4 regions of the Gordonia humi genome follow, and region 1 is predicted to be linked to each of the others. Evidence: predicted binding sites of a transcription regulator. Region 1 holds the regulator's gene; each other region holds the start of a gene.
What was found. The regulator LexA, encoded in region 1, represses DNA repair genes until DNA is damaged. The targets are predictions, from matches to a motif close to CGAACANNTGTTCG.
Positions count from the first base shown of each region.

Region 2: a site for LexA is predicted at 1,487-1,500, ahead of BKA16_RS08000 (DUF222 domain-containing protein). Genes of this name have one in related genera too.
Region 3: a site for LexA is predicted at 2,460-2,473, ahead of BKA16_RS21800 (DUF222 domain-containing protein). Genes of this name have one in related genera too.
Region 4: a site for LexA is predicted at 1,555-1,568, ahead of ruvC (crossover junction endodeoxyribonuclease RuvC). Genes of this name have one in related genera too.

Region 1 covers NZ_JACIFP010000001.1:2,948,911-2,952,707, reverse strand. The annotation lists gene hrpA (ATP-dependent RNA helicase HrpA) at 1-298, shown strand, start outside; gene nrdR (transcriptional regulator NrdR) at 318-764, opposite strand; gene BKA16_RS13545 (LysM peptidoglycan-binding domain-containing protein) at 813-1,472, opposite strand; gene lexA (transcriptional repressor LexA) at 1,596-2,267, shown strand; partial or broken gene BKA16_RS13535 (IS5 family transposase) at 2,363-3,278, shown strand; gene BKA16_RS13530 (phosphoenolpyruvate--protein phosphotransferase) at 3,291-3,797, opposite strand, start outside.
Region 2 covers NZ_JACIFP010000001.1:1,714,149-1,717,945, forward strand. The annotation lists gene BKA16_RS07990 (wax ester/triacylglycerol synthase domain-containing protein) at 1-147, shown strand, start outside; gene BKA16_RS07995 (carbohydrate kinase family protein) at 381-1,319, shown strand; gene BKA16_RS08000 (DUF222 domain-containing protein) at 1,516-3,123, shown strand; gene BKA16_RS08005 (condensation domain-containing protein) at 3,182-3,797, opposite strand, start outside.
Region 3 covers NZ_JACIFP010000001.1:4,708,528-4,712,324, reverse strand. The annotation lists gene BKA16_RS21805 (winged helix DNA-binding domain-containing protein) at 1-896, shown strand, start outside; gene BKA16_RS21800 (DUF222 domain-containing protein) at 897-2,399, opposite strand; gene BKA16_RS21795 (response regulator transcription factor) at 2,609-3,310, shown strand; gene BKA16_RS21790 (sensor histidine kinase) at 3,307-3,797, shown strand, end outside.
Region 4 covers NZ_JACIFP010000001.1:3,329,471-3,333,267, forward strand. The annotation lists gene ruvB (Holliday junction branch migration DNA helicase RuvB) at 1-370, opposite strand, end outside; gene ruvA (Holliday junction branch migration protein RuvA) at 367-960, opposite strand; gene ruvC (crossover junction endodeoxyribonuclease RuvC) at 957-1,529, opposite strand; gene BKA16_RS15275 (YebC/PmpR family DNA-binding transcriptional regulator) at 1,674-2,429, opposite strand; gene pdxT (pyridoxal 5'-phosphate synthase glutaminase subunit PdxT) at 2,493-3,104, opposite strand; gene BKA16_RS15285 (acyl-CoA thioesterase domain-containing protein) at 3,101-3,797, opposite strand, start outside.

The sequences.
Region 1 (3,797 bases):
CGTCACGCCCGGACCTCGCCTACGCGCACTTCCCCGCTACCTGGAGGCCGCACGTCTGCGCCTGGACGCCCTGCCGGCGTCCGCGTCCCGGGACAACGCGGGCACGGCCGTGATCGATCGGCTGGTGGCCGCATGGAATCAGCGGCTCGCGCAGGTGCCGGAGTCTCGCCACGACGCGCTGAACGAGATGGTGCAGTGGCAGCTGGAGGAGTTGCGCGTCAGTCTCTTCGCCCAGCAGCTCGGCACGGACGGGCCGGTCTCGGAGAAGCGGGTCCGCAAGGCGATCGACGGCTTCTGACGCCGTCGATCGGCGACCCTCACACGCGATTGCGCAGCTCGTCGATCTCGTGTTGGAAGTCGTCCGCGGACTCGAACGACTTGTAGACCGACGCGAACCGCAGGTAGGCGACCTCGTCGAGATCACGGAGCGGTCGCAGGATCGCCAGTCCCACCTCGTTGCTGGGGATCTCCGCCGAACCCGACCCGCGAACCGCGTCCTCGACCTGCGACGCGAGCTTCGCGAGTTCGTCCTCGTTGACATGCCTTCCCTGGCAGGCACGGCGAACACCCTTCATGACCTTCTCGCGACTGAACGGCTCAGACACGCCGTTGCGTTTCAGGACGGAGAGGACCGCGGTCTCGACGGTGCTGAATCGGCGACCGCACTCCGCGCACGATCGACGGCGGCGGATCGCCATGCCGTCGTCTCCGACGCGGGAGTCCACCACTCGTGTGTCGTCGTTCTTGCAGAACGGGCAGCGCATGTCACGAGAATACCCGCCGCCCGCATGGGGACTCACACGTGCGCCCGACTAGCGGTACGCAGGCGCCACGAGCGGCTGACTGACCCGCAGGCCCGCGGTGTCGAGGTGATTCAGTTCGCGCAGCTGCTCCACGACGCCCGCGACGGGAAGCGTCGGCGCGATCCGCTGCGCGACGTCCGAGAGCGACTCCCCGGTCCGCACATGAACCACCTGGGTGCTGCCCGGCGTCGAGGGCGTGGCCGCGTCCTCGACGTTCGAACCGACGACGGCGACCAGCCAGACGGCACCGGCGAGCACGGCACCCACCCCGAGCGCGCCGATCGTTCGTCGACGCCGGATCGCCGGGTCGATGTTCGAATGCCGACTCGGCGCCACCGCCCTCGCCGAATGTTCGAACGTCTCCGCGGACACGGCACTCCGAGCGCGCGGCTCCCACTGCTTCGGCTGCTCGCCGCGGCGGCTCGCGGGGTCGCCCGTTCGACGCGGCGGCCGTCCCGTCGGTCGGCATCGCTCGCCCGCCCGCACCGTGTCGGCCGATGCGACAGGCCGCAGCCGGACGACCGGAACGTCGCAGGTCATAGTGCTCTCACGGATGCGCTTGGGAGCGCGGACGTACTGCTCGTCGGTGCGCGAGATCAGTGCCTGACTCATCGGATGCTCCTCATCGATCGTCTGTTCGAAGAACTCTTGTTCGATAGTTAACACCATGGGTCCGACAATGTCAGCAACACGTCGAACAATTGTTTGAAATCTGTGATCTGTTCGACTAGTGTCGGGGCAGAGCCAATCGCGATGTTCGAATGATCACCGCGCAATGAGGAAGGACCGACGATGACTGACGAGCCCGACCCCCTGCTCTCGACCTCGACCCTGGAGGCGTCCCTGACGCAGCGCCAGCGGGAGGTGCTCGAGGTCATTCGCAAGTCGGTCCGCGAACGCGGCTACCCGCCCAGCATCCGAGAGATCGGTGAGGCCGTCGGCCTCACCTCCACATCGTCGGTGGCGCACCAGCTCCGCACGCTCGAGCGTCGCGGACTGCTCAAGCGCGATCCGCATCGCCCCCGGGCGGTCAACGTGCGCGACGACAACCGCACCCCTCCTGCCGACGACTCGTCGGAGTCGCTGCCGAGGCCGACGTTCGTCCCGGTGCTCGGTCGCATCGCCGCGGGTGGTCCGATCCTGGCCGAGCAGGCGGTCGAGGACGTCTTCCCGATGCCCAAGGAACTCGTCGGCGACGGATCGCTCTTCATGCTCCGCGTGGTCGGCGAGTCGATGGTCGACGCCGCCATCTGCGACGGCGACTGGGTGGTGGTGCGTCAGCAGAACGTCGCCGAGAACGGCGACATCGTCGCCGCGATGATCGACGGCGAGGCCACCGTCAAGACGTTCAAGCGTCGGGACGGACACGTGTGGCTGATGCCGCACAACGAACACTTCGATCCGATTCCCGGCGACGACGCCGCGATCCTCGGCAAAGTGGTCACCGTGATGCGCCGCATCTGAGTGCGCGCCCGGCCGCCCTGGCCGATCGCACCTGGCCGATCACTGCTAGGGCGTGTCTCCCAAGTCTGGGCGCCGTTGCGCGGCATGCTGCTTTCGTGGGAACCACGAGATCGCGTTTTCAGGTGTTCACAGACGATGAGTGGGATCTGATCGAACCATTGCTGCCGTCTAATGCCGGCAAGCAAGCGCGTCCGTTCGCCGACAACAGGCGTGTTGTGGAAGGCATCGCCTATCGGTACCGAGCCGGGATTCCGTGGCGGGATCTGCCGCGTGATCAGTTCGGTCCATGGCAGACGGTGTGGAAGCGACACCGCCGCTACGCGGCCGATGGAACCTGGGACCTGATCCTGGCGCATGTCCTTGCCGACGCTGACGCCGACGGGGACATCGACTGGAGCGTCTCGATCGACGGCACGATCAACCGTGCACACCAGCACGCGACGAACACGACCCGACCCGAGCAGGACACAGGGGGCATCCTCGAATTACAAGAATCTCCCCTTCGAGGAGATTGAACCAGCAGGTCACGGCATCGGCCGATCCCGTGGAGGACTGACCACGAAGATCCATCACGCCGTCGACGGCAACGGTCGGCCGCTGGCCGTGGTGATCACCGGCGGCCAGCGTAACGACGGCGTCATGCTCCCGGCCGTACTGGAAGACATTTACGTTCCCCGCCACGGCCCGGGAAGGCCGCGGACCCGGCCGGACACGGTCATCGCCGACCGCGCCTACGCCTCCGGCGTCACCCGCGGCTATCTGCGGCGGCGCGGAATCTGCGCGGCGATCCCGGAGAAGCAGGACACGATCGCAGCCCGTGGTCGGCGTGGAAGCAAGGGCGGACGACCACCGGCCTTCAATGCCACCGCCTACAAGAACCGCAACGTCGTCGAGCGTTCGTTCGCCTACATCAAACAGTGGCGCGGTCTGGCCACTCGCTACGACAAACTCGCGATCACCTACCGGGCCGGGGCCGTCCTCAGCGCAATCCTGACCTGGCTACGCAGATAAAGGAGACACGCCCTAGCCGATCACTGCTCGGGCGGCCTCGCGGGCGGCGATCGCACTCGTCGCGGTCGAGGCTGCCCGGGCGGCGTCGCGACACTGAGCCATGCTCACGGCGCTCAACTTGAGCCCGACGGCCGGCGACGCGGCGGGGGCCGACGAGAGCGATCGCACGCCCAGACCCACCAGCACGCACGCCAGGAGCGGGTCTGCCGCCGCCTCACCGCACACGCCGACGTTCTTGCCCGCCCGTTCGCCCGCCGCGCCGACCATGCCGATGAGGGACAGCACGGCGGGCTGCCAGGGATCGGTCAGCGACGCCAGCTCGGGGGACATCCGATCGGCGGCCATCGTGTACTGCGTCAGATCGTTGGTGCCGATCGAGACGAAGTCGACCTCGGCGAGGATCGCATCGGCCAGAACCGCCGCCGACGGCACCTCGACCATCACACCCGGTACCAGACCGCGTGAGCGCACCTGCTCCGCGAACTCACGCGCCTCGTCGACCGTGGCGATCATCGGCGC
Region 2 (3,797 bases), 1.2 Mb from region 1:
TCGCCGCTCATCGGCTACTCGCTGTCGGTGACCGGTCTGATCCTCGGCGCACGCACGACGCTCGGCGTGATCGCCGACCCGGATGCTCTGCCGGGATACGCTGCGCGTCTGGTCGAGGTGCTCGGCGAGGTGATCGGGCAGGCGTAGGAGCTGTGCCGCGAGGGTTTCGACTCCGGCTCCCCTGCGGCGTCGAACGGCTCGACCAGCCGTGGTCTTGCTCGCGTGGATGGAACCTCTGCTCGGAGCCGACCTCGTATAGTGACCGGCTCCGAGCACACGTCCCGTCTGCGCGCGGTGATCGCGGTACCGGTCGAGTCCGATGTCGATAGCATCGAACCGTTGTCGGGGCACCGGGCCTCGACTCGGAGGTGTTGTGACACATGATCATCGTGGGTGGTGAAGCACTCGTCGACCTGGTGCCGACCGTGGCCGGCGACGGATCGGCGGCGCTGCGACCGGCATTGGGCGGCGGTCCGTTCAATGCGGCGATCGCCATGGCCCGACTCGGCGCCGATACCGGGTTCCTGTCGCGGATCTCGACCGACGGCTTCGGGAACTCCCTGGCCGCGCGTCTGCGCGATGAGGGAGTGGACCTCGACCTCGTGCAGCGCGGGGACGAGCTGACGACGCTCGCCGTGACCGACACCTCCGATCCCGGCGCGGTCCGCTACGGCTTCTACGTGAACGGCACCGCGGACCGGCTCGTCGCCGATCCCGGGCCGCTGCCCGACGACGTCCGCGCGGTGGTGCTCGGCACGTTGTCGATGGTCTTGGAACCGGGAGCGTCGGTGTACGACGCCGTGCTTGCGCGCGAATCCGCGGCTGGGCGGGTGACCGTCGTCGACCCGAACATCCGCGCCGCAGTCATCGATGACCCGGCCGCGTACCGTGCCCGCTTCGTTGAGCGGCTGGCCCACACCACGATCGTGAAGGCCTCGATCGACGACATCGCCTGGCTGGCCGACGTCGCGGAGGAGTCGACGCTCGACGACGTGCTTCCCGTGGTGCGGTCCTGGATCGAGGCGGGCGCGGAGGCCGTCGTCGTGACGCTGGGCGCGGACGGGATCGCGGCGGTCACCTCGTCCGGCGTCGTCCGATCTCCAGGTGTGAAAGCCGAGGTCGTCGACACCATCGGCGCCGGTGACACCGTTCTCGGCGCGCTGCTCGCTCGACTCCACCTGGAACACGAGCTGACGGTCGGCGGTGTGCGGGCGATGTCGTCGGACGCGTGGGCCGACGTGCTCGGCTTCGCCGTCAGAGCCGCGGCCGTCACCGTCTCGCGGCCGGGTGCCGATCCGCCGCGGATCACGGATCTCTGAGAGGGCTTCGGCACCGTCGGCCGTCCACTCGCGGACGCGGCATCGCGGACGAACGGGCGAGAATCGATGTGACAGGGGACGGGGTCTGGTCTTCCTATTGCAGGCCGCTTCGCCGTGCTTCCTGTCTGAAACACCCCTTGACTAAGGGTGACACATCTCACTATAATCGAATGTACGTTCGATCATGGGGGTTGGGATGCACACCACGTTGGGGGACCAGAAAGCCTCGACGATCGCGGTCGAGGATGGTGCGATCATCGTTCGGATCGCGATGCCGGAGACGGCGCAGGGTGCTGATGTCGATCAGGCGGCGTTGTTGCAGTTCGCGGCGCGGTCGGATTCGTTTCAGGGTTTCATCCTGTGGCAGCGGTACGTCGCGGTCTACCGGGTGTGGGAGGGCAAGGTCGCTGCCGCCGTCGATGCGGCGTCGGAGGTCGGTGTGGACTCGTTCTCGCGGGTCTACGATCCGCTGTGCCAGACCGCGGCCTCGTATGCGGTGTTGACCGGTAGTAGGCAGTTCACTGCGGAGCGGTTCGTTGATCGGGCGATCTCGATGGTGGAGCGTGTCCCCGAACTGGGCACGCTGATGCGTGATGGGGTGGTGACGCCGGGCTGGTTTCACGCCGCGTTGGCGCAGACCGAGGGTGTGCTCGATGAGGATGTTCTCGCGGTGATCGATCACGAGGCCGCGGCGCGGTTGCGGGAGATGGGTGCTCTGTCGGCGAGCCGCGTGGTGATGACGGTCAACGGTGTCGTCGCAGAGTACGACGTTGATGCGGCGCTGGCTGCTCGGGAGGCGGCCAAGGTCGGGAAGAAGGTCGTCACGGCTCCGGTCGATGCGGAACTGTCGGAGTTATCGGTCACTGCTGCCGCCGAGGATGTCGAACTCGCGTCGAAGTCACTCGACGCTGTTGTCGACGGGGTGTGCGAGGACGATCCGCGGAGTAAGCAGGTGCGTCGCTCGGATGCGGCGATCGCTCGTCTGCGTGGTGTGCCGTTCACCTGTCGGTGTGGTGAGGATGACTGTCCGGCTCGGTTGTCGGAGGAGGAGATCGCCGGGCGTGCGAGCAAGATCGTGCTGCATGTGATCGCCCGCCGCGAAACCCTGGAGGGTGATTCGGAGACGCCGGCGTTCCTCGACGGGTTCGGTCCGATCTCGGCCGAGCATGCTCGCGAGGTCGCGCAGCGGGGTGACACCACCGCCCGCACCTTGGATGTGGGTGAGCTGATGAACGGGACCGCGCAGGCCGCCGACGGGTACCGGCCGACGGCGGCGTGCGATACCGCGGTGCGTGCACTGCACGGTGAGTGCTCGGTGATCGGATGTGTCGAGGCCGCGTGGAACTGCGACTTGGACCATGTCCAGGAATACGATCATGCGGATCCGGCGGCTGGTGGTCCGACGTGTCCGTGCAATCTCGTCCCGCGCTGTCGGTTCCATCATGGGCTGAAGACTCATGTTCGCGGGTGGGTCGATGATCTGATCGTTGATGCGACTGGTGTGGTGTGGACGGAGATCACGACGCCGGAGGGGATCACGGTGCGGGCTCGGGCGTTGAATTCGTGGTTGGTGCCGGAGTTGGGGTTGTTGCCGTGTTCGCATCCGGGTCGGGTGGTTGATGTCGATGCGGTTGATGTCGATGCGGTTGATGTGGGTTCGGGGCCGGTGCGTTCGTTGACGCGGACGCGGGCCAAGCATCGGTATCGGATGAGGATCCGGGCGGCGAACCGCCGCGCCCGTGCGGGTGTGCCGATGCCGATGCCGAACGCGGAATTCGCGGACTGGGGCGAACCGCCCTTCTGACCCGGCGGCGGGCGGCCACAGCGTCGCGGACGAGTGCGAGTTCTGCGGTCGCCCAGTCCTATGCGTCTACGGCCCGTAGCGACGTCAGCGGCGTATCCGCCGTATCCGGCAGTCCCGCGGTCAGTCTTTCGGCCGCATCGGCCACCCGCTCCGCGTACCGCTCGTCGAGCACGTCGGTTCGATACTCCAGCTCGAGGTGGACGGCGTCGTGCTCGTCGAACTCGAAGGAGATGCTCAACGGGTAATGGACGACGTCTTTGAACACGGTCTCGCACGTGACATGCGCGCCTGCGGGGATCGGTACGCCGCGCAGGGGCGCGTTCTTGACGAGCGTCATGATCTCGGCGACGGGGAATCGTCCGCCCGCGCCGCGCAGCGCGGTGAGGACGGTGCCGTAGTCGACCGATGAGTGCTCCATCGCCTCGAAGACCGTCGCGACCGCGGAACGGAGGGCGTCGCCGACGGTTCCGGCGAGCCCGAAGCGGAAGCGCATCGGGACGATGTTGCCCGAGTAGCCGACCTCGTCGACGGTCTCAGCGGGTCCTCTGTTGTCGGCGGGCACCAGGATCACGAAGTCGTCGGCGCCGGTCACGGCGTACACGGTGAGCGCCGAGACGGCGACGAACAGCGAATTCGGCGTCGCGTCCACCTCCCGCGCGAAGGCGATCAGCCGA
Region 3 (3,797 bases), 1.8 Mb from region 1:
ACGCGGTCGGGGCGATCGGCAGTCGCGTCGCCGCGTCCGAACGGACCAACATGCTGCGAGACCTGCGGCGAGAAGACGGTCCGGCCGATCCCGAAGGCTGGATCGAAGCCGGGCGTACAGCTGTCCTCGATCTGTTGGACGGCCGCGAGATGACATCGTCGGACATACGGAAGGCACTGCCGGAGTTCGACATCGGGATCATGCGCGACCTCGGGAAGAAGTGGGGCGGATCGTCGCCGATGCTGCCGCGGCTGCTCAACCACCTCGCCGCGGCCGGTGACGTGGTCCGCGGCTCCAATCTCGCCGGGTGGTTCGCCTCCAGGCCGGAGTGGACGTCGATGTCGTCGTGGCTCGGTGAGCCGCTCGTCGCGGTGGGCCCGGACGAGGGTCATCGCGACCTCATCGCGCGGTGGCTGCGTGCGTTCGGTCCCGGCACCGAGACCGACATCGTGTGGTGGCTCGGCTCCACCAAGACCGCGGTCCGCAAGGCACTCGCCGCACTCGACGTCGTCGAGGTGGAACTGGAGTCGGGAGAGGTCGGGTACCTGCTCGCCGACGACGTCGCCCCGGTCGATCCGGTGCCGCCGCGTGCGCTTCTGCTGCCGGGGTTGGACCCGACGACGATGGGGTGGAAGCAACGCGACTTCTATCTGGCGGATCGGCACGTGAAGCATCTGTTCGACACGACCGGCAACGGCGGTCAGACGGCGTGGTGGGACGGCCGCATCGTCGGCGGTTGGGTGCAGGACGACGACCGCATCCGTTGTCAACTGCTGGAGGACGTTCCGCCCGAAGGCGTTCGGGCGCTCGGGGAACGAGCCGTCGAATTGGCGGCGTGGCTCGGCGACGTTCGGCTGACGCAGGGCGTGTTCGCATCGCCGATGATGCGGAGGTGATCAGAACGGCGGTGGGGCGGCCGAGTCGAGGTCGGCCGCGCGAGCCGTCGCCTCGCATGCGGTGACATATCGGCGGCGGGACCGGATCTGCATCCGATACGCGTGCTTGGCCTTGGTCCGCGACCTCGACCGGGACGGCTGATCGGCGTCGTCGACCACACCCGGGGCGACGGGCTCGCCGTGCCGACACGGCACCGACCCCACCTCCGGCAGCAACCACATGTTCCGGGCCCGCGACCGCACCGTGTACCCCGTCGGCGTCGTCACCTCCGACCAGATGACGCCGTTCGCGTCGATGATCTGGTCATCGATCCACCCGTCCGCGAACGTCTTGTACAGGTGGTGCAGACGGCACTTGCTGTTGAGATTGCACGGGCATGTCGCACCACCGGCAGCCGGATCCTCATGATTGAACTCGACGACATGATCGAGATCTGACTTCCATGCCGGGCGCTCGCACCCGGGTTCGCTGCACACACCGTGCACGGCGCGGACCGCGGTATCGCATGCCGCCGTCGGCCGATACGGATTACCCGCCTGCGCCGCACCATCAGCCAGACCCGCGATGTCCAACGGCCGCAGGATCGCATCCCCACGAGCAGCAACCTCCCGGACGTGATGCGGGTCGATCACACCGAACCCGTCCATCCACCCCGCCTTGTCGGCGTCCCCGGCGATCGTGGCGGCATCGGCGACCACGTGGACCACGATCTTGGCGAGCGCGGCGGCGATCTCCTCGGCCGGCGCGGTGACCGGGCAGTCGTCGCGCCCACACGCGCACGCGAACCGACCCCCGGTCAACAACGCGACCGCTGCATCATGACGACGCTCGGCCTTACCCCGCGGGTCATGCTTGCACGCGGTCTCGGCCACCGCGGTCAGCGACGTGTCGATACGAGCCGCGTCCTCCGGCGACGTCGAGATCGCCACATCCGAACCGTCGACCTCATGCGAGACCGTCACGCCCTTACCGCGCGCTTCGCGCTTGGCGCGCAATCCGTCCGGATCGAGCTCAGCAACCGCACGACGCGCCGACTGGTCGGCATCCCCGCGTGACACACCGCCCATCTCGGCCAGATCCGCCGCCGTGGTCGCATCGATCGCGGCCACCAGGTCGGGGCCCTCGACACCGGTCACCTGCAAGATCACCGCATCGAACGCGGCGACACCGATCACCCCGTCCCGCAACAACCGGGCGACCTGCGGCAGACGTTCGACGGCTTCGGTCGCGTGATGGACCTGACGATCGGCCGCGCCGGCCGACACACACAAAGACACCGCCACCTCCCGCGAGACCGACGCGAACACGTCGACCACTCGCAGATCCACCGCATCCAACCCCACACCAGCCGCCGCGGCCGCACTGACCAGCATCCGGTACACCGTCTGGAACCGTTCGAACATCGCAGCACCCTCGATCGCCCGCAGATCATGCAGACGAGCACCACCATCCTCACCGGCGATCCTGAAACGATCGAGATCGATACCCACACCGTTCGTCATGATCACCACCCCGTTCCTTCAAAGAACCGGTCCAGCTGATCGAGCAGACCGAACGTTCATCGAACTGATGTTCTAAGTATAGATCAATGAAGTGATGAGAACAACAGTAATATCGAAAGAACGTTCTAAATCAGAAGGGTGTGCGTTCACAGGAACCTCCCAGCCTTCGGTCAGCGCCGATGCAGAAGCAGCGGGCATAGTGGGGAACTATGGTCGATACCCCTGCCGCCAAGATCCTCGTCGTCGACGATGAGGAGAACATTCGTGAACTGCTCACGGTCTCTCTGAAATTCCAGGGGCACGAGGTCAAGAGTGCGGCCGACGGCCCGGCGGCCATCGACATCGCACGCACCTACAAGCCCGACATTCTGATTCTGGACGTGATGATGCCCGGAATGGACGGATTCGGCCTCCTGCGCCGTCTCCGTGCGGACGGCATCGATGCGCCGGCGTTGTTCCTGTCGGCACGTGACTCGGTTGAGGACAAGGTCAACGGACTCACCATCGGCGGCGACGACTACGTGACCAAGCCGTTCAGCCTCGAGGAGGTGATCGCCCGGATCGGAGTCCTACTGCGGCGCAACGGAAGTGGCGAGAAGGCAAGTGAGCCGTCACGCATCGTGTTCGCCGACCTCGAACTCGACGAGGACACCCACGAGGTGTTCAAGGCGGGGGAGCTGGTCGCACTCTCGCCCACCGAGTTCACGTTGCTCCGGTACTTCATGGTGAACGCGGGCACCGTCCTGTCCAAGCCGCGGATTCTCGACCACGTCTGGAACTACGACTTCGGCGGCGATGTGAACGTCGTCGAATCGTATGTCTCGTACCTGCGGCGCAAGATCGACACCGGCCCGGTCCGCCTCATCCACACCCTCCGCGGCGTCGGCTACGTGATGCGCGAGCCGCGATGAGCGGACTTCCCGCACGGATCAAGGCCATGCCGCTGCGGGTGACGTTGGTCCTGCTGACGGTCGTTCTCGTGCTCGTGGGTCTCGGTGCGTCCGGGGTGGCGGTCACCTCAGCGATGCGCAGCGACCTGGTCTCACGCGTCGACTCCGGTCTGAACGATGCGATCAACGGCTGGGCTCAGCCGCGGGGGCCCCGCGAGATCGACGAACCCGGGCCACCCGGGCCGAGGCGACCACCGTCCCAGTACTTCGTGGCCACGGCCCTGCCCAATGGATTCGAGATCACCTTCAACGACTTCGGGTCGGTACCCGATCTGTCCGCGTTGCCCGCGGGCAACGCTGCGCCGAGCACCGTCGATTCGGTGGGCAGCGGACCGAAATGGCGTGCGGTGAAGAGCACCTCGGACGGTGTCGTCAGCGTCGTCGCGATCCCTCTCTCGGACGTCGACGCGACCATGACCAGGCTCATCTGGCTGCAGGTCGGAGTGGG
Region 4 (3,797 bases), 380 kb from region 1:
GGGCGATGCGGTGGATCTCGTCGATGAACAGGACGTCGCCCTCGACGAGATTCGACAGCATGGCCGCGAGGTCGCCCGCCCGCTCGATCGCCGGGCCGGACGTGATGCGGATGGCCGATCCCATCTCGCTGGCGATGATCATCGCCAGCGACGTCTTGCCGAGTCCGGGCGGACCCGACAGCAGGATGTGGTCGGGAGTCCGTCCGCGCCCTCGCGCGGCGTGCAGGACGAGTTCGAGCTGTTCCCGGACCTTCGGCTGCCCGACGAACTCGGCGAGGCTGCTCGGTCGTAGGCTCGCGTCGAGATCACGGTCGGCGGGGATGGCGTCGGCCGTGAGAAATCCGTCGTCGGCGTCGAAACCGTCGGTCATCGACGCGGTCCGAGTCCGGCGAGCGCGGTCCGCAGCAGCGTCGCGGAGTCGGCGTCGGGTTGTCCGGCCAGAACGGCGGCGACCGCCTGCTGCGCGGCGTTCTCGGTGAAGCCGAGACCGATGAGCGCCTCGACCACCTGGGCTCCGACGCCCGTCTCCGGGGCACCGGGCACACCCGCTCCGACCGGGGCGGCGGCCACCTTGTCGCGCAGTTCCACGACCAGACGCTCGGCCACCCGCTTGCCGATGCCGGGCACCGCGGTCAGCGCCTTGGCGTCCGATTCGGCGAGCGCGCGACGCAGACTGTCCGGTTCGAGGACGGCCAGGGTGGCCATCGCGAGCCGGGGTCCGACGCCGGTGACGGTCTGCAGCAGACCGAACAGCTCACGCGCCTCCGGATCGGTGAATCCGTACAGGGTCATCGAGTCCTCGCGCACGATCATCGACGTGAGCAGGCGCGCATGCTCCCCGCGGGTGAGTCTGCCGATGGTCGGCGGCGTCGCCAGCACCCGGTAGCCGACGCCAGCGCATTCGACGACGACGTGGTCGAGGGCGATCTCGACGACCTCTCCCGAGACAGACCTGATCATCGTGCTGCAGCCTCCTCCTGTGCCGCCTTCAGGCGCGCACGGTGCCGATCCTGAGCCGCCTTGGCCTTCGCGGCGGCCTCCTCCATCCGGTCGTTCAGGGGACCGCGCCAGCAGTGGCAGACCGCCAGCGCGAGGGCGTCCGCGGCGTCGGCGGGCTTAGGCGCGGTCTGCATCCCGAGGATCCGGGTGATCATCATCGTCACCTGGGCCTTGTCGGCGCGACCGGAACCGGTGACCGCGGCCTTGACCTCCGACGGCGTGTGGAAGCGGACCGGGATGTCGCGCTGCGCGGCGGCCAGGGCGACGACGCCCGCCGCCTGCGCGGTGCCCATCGCGGTGCTCACCTGACGCTGCGCGAAGACGCGCTCGACGGCCACCACGTCCGGTCGATGCGTGTCGAGCCAGTGCTCGACGGCCGTGTGGATCTTCAGCAGCCGCTCGGCCAGATCCATGGCGGCCGGGGTGCGCACGACGTCGACGTCGAGCGCGGTGACCTTACGACCCGAGCCGGACTCCACCAGTGCGACACCGCACCTCGTCAGCCCCGGATCGACGCCCATCACGCGCACCTTCGCGACCCACCTCTCCCGATTACGAACAGTTGTTCGAGATTGTATCGCATGGTCGCCCCGCATCGCGCCGCCGACACGGCCGTGCCGACGGCGAAGGCCCGGCGTCCGCCGATCGCGGTGCCGGGCCTTCGTCTAAGGAGGTCAGTCCTCGTCGAGCTGTGCGAGCACCTCGTCGCTGATGTCGACGTTGCTGTAGACGTTCTGCACGTCGTCGGAGTCCTCGAGGGCGTCGATGAGCTTCATCATCTTGCGAGCGCCGTCGACGTCCACCGCGACCTCGACCGACGCGCGGAAGTCCGGTTCGGCAGAGTCGTAGTCGATGCCCGCCTCCTGCAGCGCGGTGCGCACGGCCACGAGGTCGCCCGGTTCGCTGACCACCTCGAAGGTCTCGCCGAGGTCGGTGACCTCTTCGGCGCCGGCGTCGAGAACCGCCATCAGGACGTCGTCCTCGGTCTGGTCGCCCTTCTCGAGCGTCACGACGCCCTTACGGGTGAACAGGTACGAGACCGAACCCGGGTCGGCCATGTTGCCGCCGTTGCGGCTCATCGCGGTGCGGACCTCGGTGGCCGCACGGTTGCGGTTGTCGGTGAGGCACTCGATCAGGATCGCCACGCCGTTCGGGCCGTAGCCCTCGTAGGTGATGTTCTGCCAGTCGGCGCCGCCGCCCTCTTCACCGCCGCCGCGCTTGCGGGCGCGCTCGATGTTGTCGTTCGGGACCGACGACTTCTTCGCCTTCTGGATCGCGTCGTAGAGCGTCGGGTTGCCCGCAGGATCACCACCACCCGTACGGGCGGCCACCTCGATGTTCTTGATCAGCTTGGCGAACATCTTGCCGCGCTTGGCGTCGATGGCCGCCTTCTTGTGCTTGGTGGTGGCCCATTTGGAGTGGCCGCTCATGGTGGTGATCCCTTCCGTGTACGCAGTCCCGGCGCTGTCCGCACCGGAAGTGACTGTGAAATCTTACGCCGCCCGAACCATGTCGACGAAGTACCCGTGCACTCGATGGTCGCCGGTGACCTCCGGATGGAACGAGGTGGCCAGCACGTTCGCCTGTCGGACGGCGACGACGCGCCCGGCCGCCGGGCCCTGCGGGACGGTGGCCAGAACGTCGACGTTCTCGCCGACCGACTCGACCCACGGCGCGCGGATGAACACCGCGCGCATCGGAGCGGCGTCCGCGACATCGGTGATGCCGCGGAACTCCAGATCGGTCTCGAACGACTCGACTTGCCGTCCGAATGCGTTGCGCCGCACCGTGATGTCGAGGGCGTCGAGGTGTCGCGCATCGGCGCGCGTGTCGAGGATCGCCGAGGCGAGCATGATCATCCCGGCGCAGGAGCCGTAGGCGGGCAGGCCGTCGCGCAGCCGCGCCCGCAGCGGGTCGAACAGATCGAACACGCCGAGCAGGCGACTCATGGCCGTCGACTCCCCGCCGGGGATCACGATCCCGTCGACGCGGTCGAGTTCGCTCACGCGTCGCACCGGCAGGACGTCCGCCCCGGCCGCCCGCAGACCCGCCGTGTGCTCGCGCACATCGCCCTGCAGTGCCAGGACCCCGATGAGCGGCGTCACTCGCGCACCGCGATGAAGGTGGCCTTGCCCTCGGGCACGCCGGTGCGCGTGAGGCCCTCCTGGGTCACCGCCGCGACCATGCGGCCGGCCCGATCGTAGATCCGGCCCTGGGTCAGCGAACGCGCGTGCGACGCCGACGGCGAGGTCTGGTCGTACAGCAGCCAGTCGTCGGCGCGGAACGGACGCAGGAACCACATGGCGTGATCGAGCGAGGCGCTCTGCACCGTCGCATCGGGGTGCGCGACCTTCGACGAGCCGAGCAGCGTCATATCGCTCATGTACGCCAGCGTGCACACGTGCAGGAGCTGATCGTCGGGCAGCGGTTTGCGGTAGCGGAACCAGACGCGCTGCTGCGATGCGAACCACCCGTGGGTCACGAGTTGGTCGGGCGGGACGATGCGGACGTCGAAGTTGTCCCATTCGGCGCGCAGGAGCTTGGCCGTGCCCTCGAGTTCGCTGCCGTCGGGCAGGCTCTCCGGGTCGGGCGCCGGCGGCATCGTGTCCTGGTGCTCGATCCCCTCGTCGTCGGCGACGTGGAACGAGGCCGACATGGAGAAGATCGTCTCGCCGTTCTGCACCCCGTTGACGCGACGCGTGACGAAGGACCGTCCGTCCCGGATGCGGTCCACCAGGAACACCGTCGGCTGGTGGGGTTTGCCCGGACGCAGGAAGTAGCCGTGCAGCGAGTGCACA